3 regions of the Kitasatospora sp. NPDC101447 genome follow, and region 1 is predicted to be linked to each of the others. Evidence: predicted binding sites of a transcription regulator. Region 1 holds the regulator's gene; each other region holds the start of a gene.
The links. The regulator HrcA, encoded in region 1, represses chaperone genes, less so after heat shock. The targets are predictions, from matches to a motif close to TTNGCACTCNGNNNNNCNGAGTGCNAA.
Positions count from the first base shown of each region.

Region 1 (4,786 bases):
CTCGTGGTCGGACAGGAACGCGATCCTCCCTCCTTGCCCGCCATCGGGCAGGAGGGGCCCAGCGACCCACAGCGGCGAGGACAGCTGGCCGTCCAGCTCCTCGTGGACGCGGACGAACTCGTCCCGGCCGATCCACAGCTTGCCGGCCCGCCCGCCCCGGTAGCGCTTCCACCAGGCCGGTTCGCGGATCGCCGCGCTCGCCAGCAGCACCCGGTCGCCGCCCGGTTCGAAGGCGATCCCGCCGATCGGCCCGTACGGCAGCCGGGCGGGCTCGCCGCCGTCCAGCGGCACGGCGTGCGCCCAGGTGCGGCGCAGGGTGGCCTGGCCGGCGGTGGTGGTGGCGATCGGGCGGCCGTCTTCCGTCCAGCCCTGCACCCGGGTCTGGCCGCTGCCCCAGTGGGTGAGCCGGCGCGACGGGCCGCCGTCCACCGGCACCACGTGCACCTCGGGCGCGCCGTCCCGGGCGGAGGTGAAGGCGATGTGCCGCCCGTCCGGGGAGAACCGGGGGTCGTGGACCGGCAGGTGGTCGGCCGTCAGCCGCCAGGCCCGGCCGCCCTCCAGCGGGGCGAGCCACAGGTCGTTCTCGGCGACGAAGGTGACCAGGTCGCCGTGCAGGTGGGGGTGGCGCAGGTAGGCGCCCGCGGGGGTGCTCAGGAAGTCCGTCACGCGGCCAGCGTAGGCACGTGCGCGTACGAGCCGCCGGGCTTTTCGGCAGAGTCGGGCCGGTCGGGCGAGCCCGCTGGACGCCGCCGCGGGGTCGTAGTACGGGCCCCGGCCGGGTGCGGGGCCGGACGGGCCTCAGGCCCAGCGGCCGGTGCGCCCGAGCAGCAGCGCGCCGGCGGCCACCCCGGCGGTGGAGGTGCGCAGCACCGAGGGCCCCAGCCGGTACGGCCGGGCGCCCGCCTCGGCGAACGCGGCCAGCTCCTCCGGGGAGACCCCGCCCTCCGGGCCGACGACGAGCACGAGGTCGCCGCTGCCGGGCAGCGCGGCGTGCGCCAGCGGCTCGGCGCCCTCCTCGTGCAGCACGGCGGCGAACGCGGCCCGCGCCAGGACGGGAGCCAGCTGCCTGGTGGTCATCGGGTCGTGCACCTCGGGGAAGCGCAGCCGGCGGGACTGCTTGCCCGCCTCGCGGGCGGTGGCCCGCCACTTGGCGAGCGCCTTGGCGCCGCGCTCGCCCTTCCACTGGGTGATGCAGCGCGAGGCCGCCCACGGGATCACCGCGTCCACGCCGACCTCGGTCATGGTCTCGACGGCCAGCTCGCCGCGGTCGCCCTTGGGCAGCGCCTGGACGACGACGATCCGCGGCGCGGGCTCCGGCTCGCGGCGCACCGCGGTGACGGCCACGTCGATCGCGTCCTTGCCGAGCACCTCGGCGACCGTCCCGTCCACGCCGAGTCCCAGCCCGTCGGCGAGGGTCACCGCCTCGCCGGCCGTCAGCCGCTTCACGGCGGCCGCGTGCCGGCCCTCCGGGCCGTCCAGGCGCACCAGGGTGCCGGGCGCGGCAGTGGTGATCCGCTCGGTCTCGACGACGAAGACGGGCGCGGTCATGCGGGGAACCTCCGGGAGGGGGTGGATCGGGCACGCGAAAGGGGTGCCGGGTGGTCCCCGGCACCCCTCCGCGGACGGCTACCGGCCGTTGAAGGCGTCCTTCAGGCGGGAGAACAGGCCCTGCTGGCCCGGCGCGAACTGGCCGGACGGCCGCTCCTCGCCGCGCAGCACCGCGAGGCGGCGCAGCAGCTCCTCCTGCTCGGCGTCGAGCTTGGTGGGCGTCTTCACCTCGACGTGCACTATCAGGTCGCCCCGGCCGCCCCCGCGCAGGTGGGTGATGCCGCGGCCGTGCAGCGGGATCGACTGGCCGGACTGGGTGCCGGGCCGGATGTCGACCTCCTCCAGGCCGTCCAGGGTCTGCAGCGGCACCTGGGTGCCGAGTGAGGCCGCCGTCATCGGGATGGTGACGGTGCAGTGCAGGTCGTCCCCGCGCCGCTGGAAGATGGCGTGGGTGGTCTCGGCGATCTCGACGTAGAGGTCGCCGGCCGGGCCGCCGCCGGGGCCGACCTCGCCCTCGCCGGCCAGCTGGATCCGGGTGCCGTTGTCGACACCGGCCGGGATCTTGACGGTCAGCGTGCGGCGGGCGCGGACCCGGCCGTCGCCGGCGCACTCCGGGCACGGGGTCGGCACGACGGTGCCGAAGCCCTGGCACTGCGGGCAGGGGCGGGAGGTCATGACCTGGCCCAGGAAGGACCGGGTGACCTGGGAGACCTCGCCCTTGCCGCGACACATGTCACAGGTCTGCGCGGTGGTGCCGGGGGCCGCGCCCTCGCCGCTGCAGGTGGTGCAGGTGACGGCGGTGTCGACCTGGAGTTCCTTGGTGGTGCCGAAGGCGGCCTCCTCCAGGGTGATCTCCAGCCGGATCATGGCGTCCTGGCCGCGGCGGGTGCGCGAGCGCGGGCCGCGCTGGCCGGCCGCGGCGCCGAAGAAGGCGTCCATGATGTCGGAGAAGCCGAAGCCCGCCGCGCCGGCGCCGAAGCCGCCCGCGCCGCCACCGCCGCCCGGGGACAGCGGGTCGCCGCCGAGGTCGTAGACCTGACGCTTCTGCGGGTCGGAGAGCACCTCGTAGGCGGCGTTGATCTCCTTGAACCGCTCCTGCGTCTTCGGGTCCGGGTTGACGTCCGGGTGCAGTTCGCGTGCCAGGCGCCGGAACGCCTTCTTGATCTCGTCCTGCCCCGCATCCCGTCGGACGCCGAGTACCGCGTAGTAGTCCGTGGCCACCAAATGCTCCGCTTGTTCCGCCTGTAGTAGTGCTGCGACTGGACGCCGTTGGTCGTCCAACGGCGACGTTTGCTACGACTCGGCCAGGATCTGACCCACGTACCGCGCTACCGCCCGCACCGCCCCCATTGTGCCTGGGTAGTCCATCCGGGTCGGACCGATCACACCCAGTTTGGCCACGCTCTCGTCGCCCGAACCGTAACCGACGGACACGACCGAGGTGGAATTCAGCCCTTCGTAGGCGTTCTCCCGCCCGATCCGGACCGTCATCGCGGCGTCATTGGTCTCACCCAGGAGGCGGAGCAGGATGACCTGCTCCTCCAGGGCCTCCAGCACCGGCTGGATGGTGAGGGGGAAGTCGTGGCCGAAGCGGGTCAGGTTGGCCGTGCCGGCCAGCATGATCCGCTCCTCGTTCTGTTCCGCGAGCGTCTCGAACAGGGTCGCCAGGACCGTGCTGACGGTCGGCCGGTCGGCCGGCTCGAACATCGCCGGGAGTTCCTCCAGCACGCCCGGGACCTCCGGGAGGCGGCGGCCGGCGGCTCCGGTGTTGAGCGCCGTCCGCAGGTCCGCCAGGACGGTCTCGCCGACCGTGCCCGGGCAGTCGACCATCCGCTGCTCGACCCGGCCGGTGTTGGTGATCAGCACCAGCATCACCTTGGCCGGGGCCAGCGCCACCAGCTCGATGTGCCGGACGGTCGAGCGCGTCAGCGACGGGTACTGCACCACCGCGACCTGCCGGGTCAGCTGGGCGAGCAGCCGCACGGTGCGCGCGACCACGTCGTCCAGGTCGACCGCGCCGTCCAGGAAGTGCCGGATCGCCCGGCGCTCGGGGGCGCTCATCGGCTTGATCTCGGCGAGCTTGTCGACGAAGAGGCGGTACCCCTTGTCGGTCGGGATGCGGCCGGCGCTGGTGTGCGGCTGGTGGATGTAGCCCTCCTCCTCCAGCGCCGCCATGTCGTTGCGGACGGTCGCCGGCGAGACCCCGAGGTTGTGCCGCTCCACCAGGGCCTTGGAGCCGACCGGCTCCTCGGTGCCCACGTAGTCCTGCACGATCGCGCGGAGCACGGCGAGCTTGCGTTCGTCCAGCTGGCGGACCTCACCGGCCATGGGGCACGCACCTCCGTCTTCGCACGTTGTCCGTCTGTGTCCCTGTGTGTCCCTGTGTGCTGCAGCGGGCCGCTCCGGGAGGCCCCGGTTTTGGCACTCTGAACACACGAGTGCCAAAACCGTACCTGCCAGTGTAAGGCCCGGGTCCTACGGCAGGAACGGCTTGACCGGCGTGATCCTGCCCGCAGTTCCGGGTACGGCCCGCGGGGCCCCGCCCGTTCACGGGTCACCGGCGCGCGGGTGGTGCCCCGGGGCCGTCCGGGTGGGAGCATCGGAAGCGACGGCGAATGGAGGAGCAAGCGATGTCGAGCTCGGGCCAGCACACCCGTTTCGCGCCCGACCGCGGCCTGACCGGCCGCATGGTCGCGACGATGTTCGTGATCGGGCTGCTGTACGTCGGTTTCACCGGCCTGCTGATCGCGCTGCTGCGCGGCGCCTGGCCGCTGATCGTCCTGATCTCCGGCGGGCTGTTCGTGGCCCAGTTCTGGTTCAGCGACAAGATCACCGAACGGGCCATGGGCGCCCACCAGGTGACCCCGGAGGAGTTCCCCCAACTGCACGGCACGATCGACCGGCTCTGCGCCCTGGCCGACATGCCCAAACCGCGCGTGGCGGTCGCCGACAACGACATGCCCAACGCCTTCGCCACCGGCCGCAACCCGCAGAACGCGGTGGTCTGCGTGACCACCGGCCTGCTGCGCCGGTTGGAGCCGGAGGAGCTGGAGGGCGTCCTCGCGCACGAGCTGTCGCACGTCGCCCACCGGGACGTCGCGGTGATGACGATCGCCGGCTTCCTCGGCGTGCTCGCCGGCGCGATGACCCGGATCGCCGTGTACGGCGGGTTCATGGGCGGCGGGCGCAACAACAACGACCAGAACGCGGCCATCGTGGCCCTGATCATCCCGCTGGT
Region 1 covers NZ_JBIWNL010000014.1:104,259-109,044, reverse strand. The annotation lists gene ACIRST_RS21390 (S41 family peptidase) at 1-666, opposite strand, end outside; gene ACIRST_RS21385 (16S rRNA (uracil(1498)-N(3))-methyltransferase) at 799-1,548, opposite strand; gene dnaJ (molecular chaperone DnaJ) at 1,627-2,769, opposite strand; gene hrcA (heat-inducible transcriptional repressor HrcA) at 2,842-3,876, opposite strand; gene htpX (zinc metalloprotease HtpX) at 4,179-4,786, shown strand, end outside.

Region 2 (4,786 bases), on a different contig from region 1:
AGGCCCGGCCCGCGTCCCCTCGCGGGGTGCGGACCGGGCCTCCGGTCAGTCGTTCGGGCCTCAGTGCGAGTGGCCGTGACCGTGGGAGTGGCCGTGACCGTTGTCGGCCTCCTCCTCCTTCTTCTCCACCACGAGGGTCTCGGTGGTGAGCAGCAGGGAGGCGATCGAGGCGGCGTTCTCCAGGGCGGAGCGGGTGACCTTGACCGGGTCGATGACGCCGGCCTTCACCAGGTCGCCGTACTCGCCGGTGGCGGCGTTGTAGCCCTGGCCGATCTCCAGCTCGGAGACCTTGGAGGTGATGACGTAGCCCTCCAGGCCGGCGTTCTGGGCGATCCAGCGCAGCGGCTCGTGCAGCGCCTTGCGGACCACGGCGACACCGGTGGCCTCGTCACCCGACAGGCCCAGGCCCTCGTCCAGCACCTTGGCGGCGTGGACCAGGGAGGCGCCACCGCCGGCGACGATGCCCTCCTCGACCGCGGCGCGGGTCGCCGAGATGGCGTCCTCCAGGCGGTGCTTGCGCTCCTTCAGCTCCACCTCGGTGGCGGCGCCGACCTTGATGACGCAGACGCCGCCGGCCAGCTTGGCCAGGCGCTCCTGCAGCTTCTCGCGGTCCCAGTCGGAGTCGGTGGCGGCGATCTCGCCCTTGATCTGGGCGACGCGGCCGGCCACGGCCTCGGCGTCACCGGCGCCGTCGACGACGGTGGTCTCGTCCTTGGTGATGGTCACGCGGCGGGCGGTGCCCAGCACGTCCAGGCCGACCTGGTCGAGCTTGAGGCCGACCTCCTCGGAGATGACCGTGCCGCCGGTCAGGGTGGCCAGGTCGCCCAGGATCGCCTTGCGGCGGTCACCGAAGCCCGGGGCCTTGACGGCGACGGCGTTGAAGGTGCCGCGGATCTTGTTCACGACCAGGGTCGACAGCGCCTCGCCGTCGACGTCCTCGGCGATGATCAGCAGCGGCTTGGAGGCACCGCCCTGCAGGATCTTCTCCAGCAGCGGCAGCAGCTCCTGGATGGAGGAGATCTTGCCCTGGTTGATCAGGATGTACGGGTCCTCCAGGACCGCCTCCTGCCGCTCCGCGTCGGTGACGAAGTACGGCGACAGGTAGCCCTTGTCGAACTGCATGCCCTCGGTGAAGTCCAGCTCCACGCCGAAGGTGTTCGACTCCTCGACGGTGATGACACCGTCCTTGCCGACCTTGTCGATCGCCTCGGCGATCAGCTCGCCGACCTGGGTGTCCTGGGCGGAGAGGGACGCGACGGCGGCGACGTCGTCCTTGCCCTCGATCTCGCGGGCGACGGACAGCAGGTGCTCGGAGACGGCGGCGACGGCCTTGTCGATGCCCTTCTTCAGGGCGGCCGGGCCGGCACCGGCGGCGACGTTGCGCAGACCCTCGTTGACCAGGGCCTGGGCCAGCACGGTGGCGGTGGTGGTGCCGTCACCCGCGACGTCGTTGGTCTTGGTGGCGACCTCCTTGACGAGCTGCGCGCCAAGGTTCTCGTACGGGTCGTCCAGCTCGACCTCACGGGCGATGGTGACACCGTCGTTGGTGATGGTCGGGGCGCCGAACTTCTTGTCGATGACGACGTTGCGGCCCTTGGGGCCGATGGTCACCTTGACGGTGTCGGCCAGCTTGTTGACACCGCGCTCCAGCGAGCGGCGGGCGTCCTCGTCGAACTGCAGGATCTTCGCCATGTTCCCTATTCCCTCGGGGCTGCGGCCGGCCCACCGGCCGCCGAACTACGTGAACCAACAACCACGCCCCGGGCCCCTGTCACTTGGGACACGGATCCGGGGCGGGTCGGAACGACTTACTTCTCGATGCTGCGTTTACTTCTCGATGATGGCGAGAACGTCACGAGCCGAGAGGACGAGGTACTCCTCGCCCTGGTACTTCACCTCGGTGCCGCCGTACTTCGAGTACAGGACGATGTCACCGACGGCGACGTCGAGCGGCAGACGCTGGCCGTCCTCGAAGCGGCCCGGGCCGACGGCCAGGACGACGCCCTCCTGGGGCTTCTCCTTGGCGGTGTCCGGGATGACCAGGCCGGAGGCCGTGGTCGTCTCGGCGTCGAGCGGCTGGACCACGATGCGGTCCTCAAGCGGCTTGATGGCAACCTTGCTGCTGGTGGTCACGTCCGAGCTCCCCTTCGGAGATTACGGGGTTTTCTAACGGGTAGGGGCGAGCCTGCGGGTCTGCCGTCGCGGGGGTCAGACACACGTCTTCGCGTTAGCACTCCCCCGGTGGGGAGTGCCAAGGACGACCATAGGGCCGTGTTAGCACTCAGTCAACCAGAGTGCCAACGGCGCGCCCGGACAGCCCCGGCCGAGGGATGAGTACCCGTACTCATGTGCGACCGTCGGCGCCCTCGGCACACTCGTGCCATGACCGACACCCCGGTACGCCTCGGCCCGTCCGACGCGCAGGACGCCGTGCTCGCGGTGGCACTCCTGCCCGTACTGGCCGCCCTCCCGCTCGGCGCCTTCTGGCTGGGCGCCGCCGTGGCCGAAGGCTTCGGCTCCGACAGTGGCGGCTGCGTCGCCTACGGCGCGCTCTGCGCCCTGGTCATCGGCTGGGGCGTGCCGGTCGCCGTCGCCGTGCTCGGCGAACGGGCCGACTACCGGCTGCTGCCGATCTCCGCCGCGGTCGCCCCCTTCGCCCTGCCCGTCGTGCTCTGCCTGGCCGCCCTCGGATGAGCACGCCGCCCGCCGTCCGCGGGGCCCGAGCCGGGCTCCGCCCGCTCGCGCCCGCCCCGGGCACGGCGCCGCGCCGACCGGCGAGAATGACCCCGTGGACACCGAGAACCTCCAGCCCCTGCTGACCCCCGAGGGCCAGGCCCTGCTCGCCGAGCTGCGCGAGTTCACCCCCGAGGAGGAGCTCGCGCTGGCCACCCGGCTGCGGCGGGAGCACCCGGCGGAGCTGGTGTCGGCGGCCTTCGGGCAGGCGCGGCTGCGGCAGCGGGCGCGCGCGAAGTTCGGGGCGGACGCCGACCTGATGTACTTCACGCCCAACGGGGTCGAGCAGTCCACCCGGCGCAGCGTGGCCGAGTGGCGGGCGCGACGGTTCGCCGAGCTGGGCGTACGGCGGCTGGCGGACCTGTGCTGCGGCATCGGCGGGGACGTGCTGGCGCTGGCCCGGGCGGGCATCGAGGTGCTGGCCGTCGACAAGGACCCGGCGGCCTGCGCCGCCACCGCCGCGAACGCCGCCGCGCTGGGCCTGGCCGAGCTGGTCGAGGTGCGCTGCGCGGACGTCGCCGAGGTGGACGTCGCCGGCTACGACGCGGTGTTCACCGACCCGGCCCGACGGACCTCGCGCGGCCGGGTGTTCGACCCCGAGGCGTACGCCCCGCCGCTCTCCTGGGCGATCGAGGCCGGCCGGCGCACCCCGATCGGGGCGCTGAAGGTCGCACCGGGCATCCCGCACGAGGCCGTCCCGGCGGACGCCGAGGCCGAGTGGGTCTCCGACCACGGCGACGTCAAGGAGGCGGTGCTCTGGTTCGGCACCAGGGCCGCCAGCCCGCACCGCGCCACCCTGCTGCCGCACGGCGACAGCCTCACCGGCGGTGACCTGCCCGACCCGCCGGCCGGCCCGGTCGGGCGCTACCTGTACGAGCCGGACGGCGCGGTGATCCGGGCGCACCTGGTGGCCGAGGTGGCCGAGCAGGTCGGCGGCCGGCTGATCGACCCGAAGATCGCCTACCTGACCTCGGACGAGCTGGTCGCCACCCCGTACGCGCACGCCTTCGAGCTCACCGACGTGATGCCCTTCCACATCAAGAAGCTGAAGGCGCTGCTGCGCGAGCGCGGGGTCGGCACGGTGGTGATCAAGAAGCGCGGGATGGCGATCACCCCGGAGGAGCTGCGCCGCCAGCTCAAGCCCTCCGGGCCGAACACCGTCACGGTGATCCTCAGCCGCACCGACCACGGCCCGCTGATGATGCTGGGGCAGCCGGTCCGGGCCTCCGGGGCCTAGGAGGCGGGGGCCTGGATGTAGTCCTCCAGCCGGGCCACCGAGAAGCCCTGCTCCTGGATCCGGGCCAGCAGGTCGCCGAACATCTGGGTCATCGTGGCGCCCTTGAGCTCCTTGGGGCCGCGGAAGTGCGCCAGGATGATGTCGCCGGGCTTCAGCTTCTTGTCCCCCGCCTGGTACTGCATGTCGTGGATCTGCATCGACTCGCGCCACAGCACGACCGCGCGCGGGCCGCACTGCTGCACCGCGGTGTTGAGCGTCGGGGTGTTGGCACCGTCGCCGAACGGCGGGCGGAACAGCAGCGGCGCGGTGCCGTACTGCTGGGTGAGCGCGGCCTGGTCGTCGCAGACCTCGGACTTCTGCTTGTCCGGCGACAGCTTGCTCATCACCGGGTGGTCCACGGTGTGGTTCTGGATGTGGTTGCCGAGCGCCTGGAGCGGCTTGAAGTAGCCGTAGTCGTTCTTGACGATGTCCTTGGTCAGGAACATCGAGATCGGCACCTTGAGGTCGGTCAGCATCTCGACGAACTTCGGGTCCTTCTCGGCGCCGTCGTCGATGGTGATGAAGACCACCTTGTCGGTCGTCTTCACGTCGCTGAACACCGGTACCGGGCCGGTCCGTTCGAGCTTGATGGGCTTGTCGGCGGGCGGCGCCGGGGCGGGCGGGAGCGGGGTGAGGTTCCACTTCGCCCAGGCCGCCGCGTTCGCGCCCGCCGGGGCGGCCCCCGGCGTGGCGGCCGCGCTGCTCGGGGCTGCCGCGGCCGGCTGGGGCGTGCCCGACGCCGCCGACGTGCCGGCCGGCGCGGCCGTGCCGCCGCCT
Region 2 covers NZ_JBIWNL010000012.1:149,819-154,604, forward strand. The annotation lists gene groL (chaperonin GroEL) at 61-1,692, opposite strand; gene groES (co-chaperone GroES) at 1,828-2,133, opposite strand; gene ACIRST_RS19295 (hypothetical protein) at 2,383-2,694, shown strand; gene ACIRST_RS19300 (methyltransferase domain-containing protein) at 2,789-3,970, shown strand; gene ACIRST_RS19305 (polysaccharide deacetylase family protein) at 3,967-4,786, opposite strand, start outside.
Region 2: groES (co-chaperone GroES) is a predicted target of HrcA. The motif match lies at 2,275-2,301, and genes of this name have one in related genera.

Region 3 (4,786 bases), on a different contig from region 1:
TCGTGACGGTGCCGCCGATGTCCGAGAGCGTCTGCACCGAGGCGGTCCAGATCCGGTGTTCCCGGGCGTAGATGTGCAGTTCGTCGGTCCACTCCTGGTCGAAGCGTTCCAGCGGGCGCCAGTGGCCCGCCACCAGCGCCGCCAGGAGGCTGAACAGTGCGGCACAGACCAACATGACCGCGGCGTCCCGCAGGAGACTGCGATTACGCGCAGTGGCGGAGGTCGTGCTGTTGGTCAGGTGCATGGCTGACACCTTCCCAGTGTCCTGTGCCGATCGGGAGCTGGAGCGATAGCGATTCGGCATCGTTTGTGCGGAGGTCCTGCGTGCGCCGGGGTGTGGGCGCGGGCGTGCGGGCGGGGGTGCGCGGGAACGCCGGCGGCCGTTCGCGGGTTCAACCAGTAGGCGACCGGCGCGTGAGGGTCGGGTGAAGAAATCGCTCCGTGAACGGTCGCCGGAATGCACGGGTCGTGCCCGAGTGGTCACCGAGCGTCCAAAGTCGGAGTGAAAACCGGCAGGATACTGCATCACCGGGAAGAATCGGAGTGACTTGGGAATGTTGTCCGGAATCTGTTCGTTGGATCGTTACGTGTGAGCCCCGTGGGGCCCGCACTTCTTGCCCTCGGGGCAGGCAGGCAGACCTCGGCAACACCAGCAAAGGGAGCAAGCATGGCCACCCGTGCCGTCGTTCGCGACAGGGCCGACCGGACTCGCGCGGCCCGCCCGACCAACCTTGAGGCCGACCGTGACCTGGTCGGCATGTACCTCGACGAGATCGCCAGGACGCCCCTGCTCGATGCCGCCGAGGAGGTCGAGCTCTCGCTGCGGATCGAGGCCGGGGTGTACGCCCAGCATCTGCTGGACGAGGATGAACTCCCCGACGGCATCACGCGCGAGGAGCTGGAGACGATAGCCGCCGACGCGGAGCGCGCCAAGGACGTCTTCATCCGTTCCAACCTCCGGCTCGTGGTCGCGGTCGCCCGCAGGTACCCGCGCAGCGGCCTGCCCCTGCTCGACCTCATCCAGGAGGGCAACGCGGGCCTGGTGCGCGCCGTCGAGAAGTTCGACTACGCCAAGGGCTTCAAGTTCTCCACGTACGCGACGTGGTGGATCCGGCAGGCGATCACCCGGTCCATCGCCGACCAGTCCCGCACCATCCGGCTGCCCGTGCACCTGGTGGAGGAGCTGGGGCGGATCCGCCGGGTGCAGCGCGAGAAGTCCAAGGAACTGGGGCGCGAGGCCGAGCCGGCCGAGATCGCGGCCGAGTTGGACACCACCGAGGCCCGGATCAAGGACGTGCTGGACTGGGCGCGTGACCCGGTCAGCCTGAACATGTCGGTGGACGACGAGGGCGAGACCCAGTTCGGCGACCTCGTCGAGGACACCGGGGCGACGTCCCCCGAGGACGCCGTGATGGTGATGCTCCGCCGTGAGGAACTGGACGACCTGATCGGGCGGTTGGACGACCGCACGGCCTCGATCATCCGCTCCCGCTACGGGATGGAGGACGGCCGCGAGCGCACCCTCACCGAGGTGGGCAAGCAGCACGGCCTCACCCGTGAGCGGATCCGGCAGATCGAGAAGCACGCGCTGGCCGAGCTGAAGAAGATCGCGGACCACGCGGGCTTCGAAGCCGCCTGACCGGCCCGAGCCCGGCCGGTCGCCCGAGCCCGGCCGTCGGGCCCGCATGACCAGCCCGTCCGCCGGCCTGCCGGACGGATCTGCCGCCGCCCGCCCGGGCCCCGGTACGGAGCGCTCCGCACCGGGGCCCGAGTCGTGCCACGGGGCTCTTAGGCTGGAGGGACAGGACGGGCGGCCAGGACGACGCGAACGACGGAGTGGACAGGGTGAGCGAGCAGGGGCAGGAACAGCCGGCAGAGCAGGGCACGGGCGAGGTCCGGGACCAGAGCCGGAACCAGGGCCAGGGCCAGGGCCAGGACCAGAGCGGGAACCAGGACCCGACCCGGGACGGCGAGCCGCAGCAGAAGCCCGCGGCCAAGGCCCGGCTGGTCTTCCGGGACCCGCTGGACCAGCAGTCCCGGGACGACACCGACACCGGCTGGGGCGAGCGCTCCGGGGCGGGGGAGAGCGGTGGGCGGGGGCTGGACTGGTACCTGAGCCAGCGCCCGCCGCACCACGGGGGCTGAGGGGCGGACGGGGAAGGTCTGCGCGTCAGCGCAGGGGCGCGACCAGCGCGTCGCGGATCTCGGTCAGTAGCTGGACCTCCTTGGCTTCGGCCTCCGCCGCGACCTCCCCGGGGGTCTTGCGGCGGGCCGCCATCCGGTTCATGGGCACGATCAGGACGAAGTAGACGACGGCCGCGGTGATCAGGAACTGCAGGGCGGCGCTGAGCACCGATCCCCACAGGATCTGGACCCCGGAGGTGACCTCACCGGTCGGGCTCACCACACAGGGCCCCTTGAGGCAGGAACTGTAGGAACCCAGGTCCTTCGTTCCGAAGACGCCGATGATCGGGTTGATCACGCCCTTCACGAAGGCGTTGATGATGTTGGTGAAAGCCGCGCCGATGACCACGGCGACGGCGAGTTCGACGACATTTCCGCGCAGCAGGAATTCCTTGAAGCCCTTCATGCCGCCTCGAACGACGAAGTCGTCGCCGGGTTACGGGTGATCTTCCGCAGTCCCGGATTGACAACCCGTCCGGCCCAGCGCGCCCCCGCCGGACGGCGGCAGGCCGGCCCGCGCGGGCCCGAGCGCGAGCGCGGCGGCCACCGCGAGCAGCACCAGCGCGGGCACCCCGGCCCGTCGCCGGACCGCGCTGCGCAGACGGTGCCACCCGCCGCACCCGCGCCGGATCGGCGGGAAGCTGGGCACCTCCTGCCGGGGTGGAACGGCGGGGGCGGGCGGCGGGACGGAGAAGCCCACGGTCGTCATCGACGCACCTCCGGAGGGTCCGGCAGCCGACCCCCGGTGGGCCGGCTGACCACCCACACGATGCGCGCTCGGGCCGGGCCCGGAAAGCCGTTTCCCCAGCCTGTGGACAAACCCGCCCCTGTGGACGACTTCGTACACCCACACCGGTCGGCCGGGTCCTCCGGAGTTGACGAAAGCGGGCCGAACATATGCGGAAAGGCCCGCCGCCCCCGCGTGGAAGCGGGGTCGACGGGCCTTTCCGAGGACTGCTGTGCGCCGGGATTCCCCCCGGGCGCCCGGGTCAGCTCGCGGCCGGAGCCGGGCTGGACGGGGCCGAGGAGCCCGTGCCCGACGCGGGGGCCGAGGAGGTCGTCGTCGACGAGGTCGAGGACGACCCGGAACCGACCGAGCTGCTGGAGGAGGAGCGGCTGTCGGTCCGGTAGAAGCCGGACCCCTTGAACACGACACCCACGGCCGAGAAGACCTTGCGAAGCCGTCCCTGGCAGTCGGGGCACGTGGTCAGTGCCTCGTCGGTGAACTTCTGCACCGCCTCCAGGCCGTTGCCGCACTCGGTGCACTGGTACTGGTACGTGGGCACTTGTCTTCCTCCTGGCACTCTCGCCTGATGAGTGCTAACGATGGTCAATGATGCGGCATTCCGCGGGATCAGTCCAGCGACTCCGGTGTGAGATCGGCCCCGCCCCGGCCCGGGATCGGCCGCGAACCACCGCCCCGCTCAGCCCTTGGCCGCGCCCACCAGCTGCGCAGCACCGGCGGACTCCACGGAGCCCGCCGCGGAGCCGGCGACGATCCGGTTCGAAGTCCGCGGCGCCACCAGCAGGTGCCGCAGCGAGAACAGCGCGAGCAGCCCCAGGCCGGCGCCGACCAGCGGCACCAGGAACCCGGTGGACGGCCCGTGCCCGTCGATCAGCCGGCCCGCCACCATCGAGCCGACCGCGAGCCCCAGCCCGATGGCGCCGGTCAGCCAGGTGAAGGCCTCCGTCTTGGCGCCGTCCGCGACCAGCGTCTCGACCAGGGTGTAGCCGCTGATCAGGGTCGGCGCGATGGCCAGGCCGCAGACCAGCCCGGCGACGGTGAGCGCGACCAGGTTCGGCATCGCCCACAGCGTGGAGCAGCCCAGCACCAGCAGCGCGTAGCTGATCAGCATCCGCTTGTGGACGGGCCGCCGCCAGGCGATCACGCCGTAGAGCACGCCGGCCAGCATCGAGCCGCCCGCGAAGATCCCGTACACGGTGCCGCCCGCGTCGTGCTGCCCGACCGAGTCGGCGAAGGCGTTCACCGAGACCTGCATGCCGCCGAACACCGCGCCGACCCCGAGGATGGAGCCGGCGAGCAGCCGCACGCCGGGGGAGGCGATCGCCGAGACGCGCTCGGCGCCGGGCTGCGGCACGATCCGGGCCGGGGCGGTGCGCCGCTGGGCGGCGAAGGCCAGGCCGCCGACGACGGTCAGCGCGGCCTCGGCGACCAGGGCGGTCGCCGGGCTCGCCATGGCGGCGATGCCGGAGGCCAGGATCGGGCCGATCACGAAGGTGAACTCGTCGGTCACCGACTCGAAGGCGAACGCGGTGCTGACCCGGGCCGCCGAGGCGTCGGACGGGCCGTCGGCGGTGAACCGGGCGACCCAGCGGGCCCGGACCATCGCACCGATCTGCGGGACGCTCGCACCGGCCGGGACGGCGGCCAGGAACAGGCTCCAGGCCGGCGCGTGGCCGAGCGCCAGCGCGATCAGCACGCCGACCGAGGCGCCGTGCACCAGGACGGTCGGGACGAGCACCGAGGCCTGGCCGTACCGGTCGGCCAGCCGCCCGGTCTGCGGCCCGACCAGGGCCTGGGCGACGGCGGCGACGGCGGTGACCGTACCGGCGGTGCCGTACGAGCCGTGGGTCTTGGAGA
Region 3 covers NZ_JBIWNL010000028.1:29,510-34,295, forward strand. The annotation lists gene ACIRST_RS30430 (phosphatase PAP2 family protein) at 1-244, opposite strand, end outside; gene ACIRST_RS30435 (sigma-70 family RNA polymerase sigma factor) at 668-1,639, shown strand; gene ACIRST_RS30440 (hypothetical protein) at 1,846-2,145, shown strand; gene mscL (large conductance mechanosensitive channel protein MscL) at 2,171-2,590, opposite strand; gene ACIRST_RS30450 (hypothetical protein) at 2,621-2,893, opposite strand; gene ACIRST_RS30455 (FmdB family zinc ribbon protein) at 3,174-3,470, opposite strand; gene ACIRST_RS30460 (MFS transporter) at 3,609-4,786, opposite strand, start outside.
Region 3: ACIRST_RS30455 (FmdB family zinc ribbon protein) is a predicted target of HrcA. The motif match lies at 3,482-3,508, and genes of this name have one in related genera.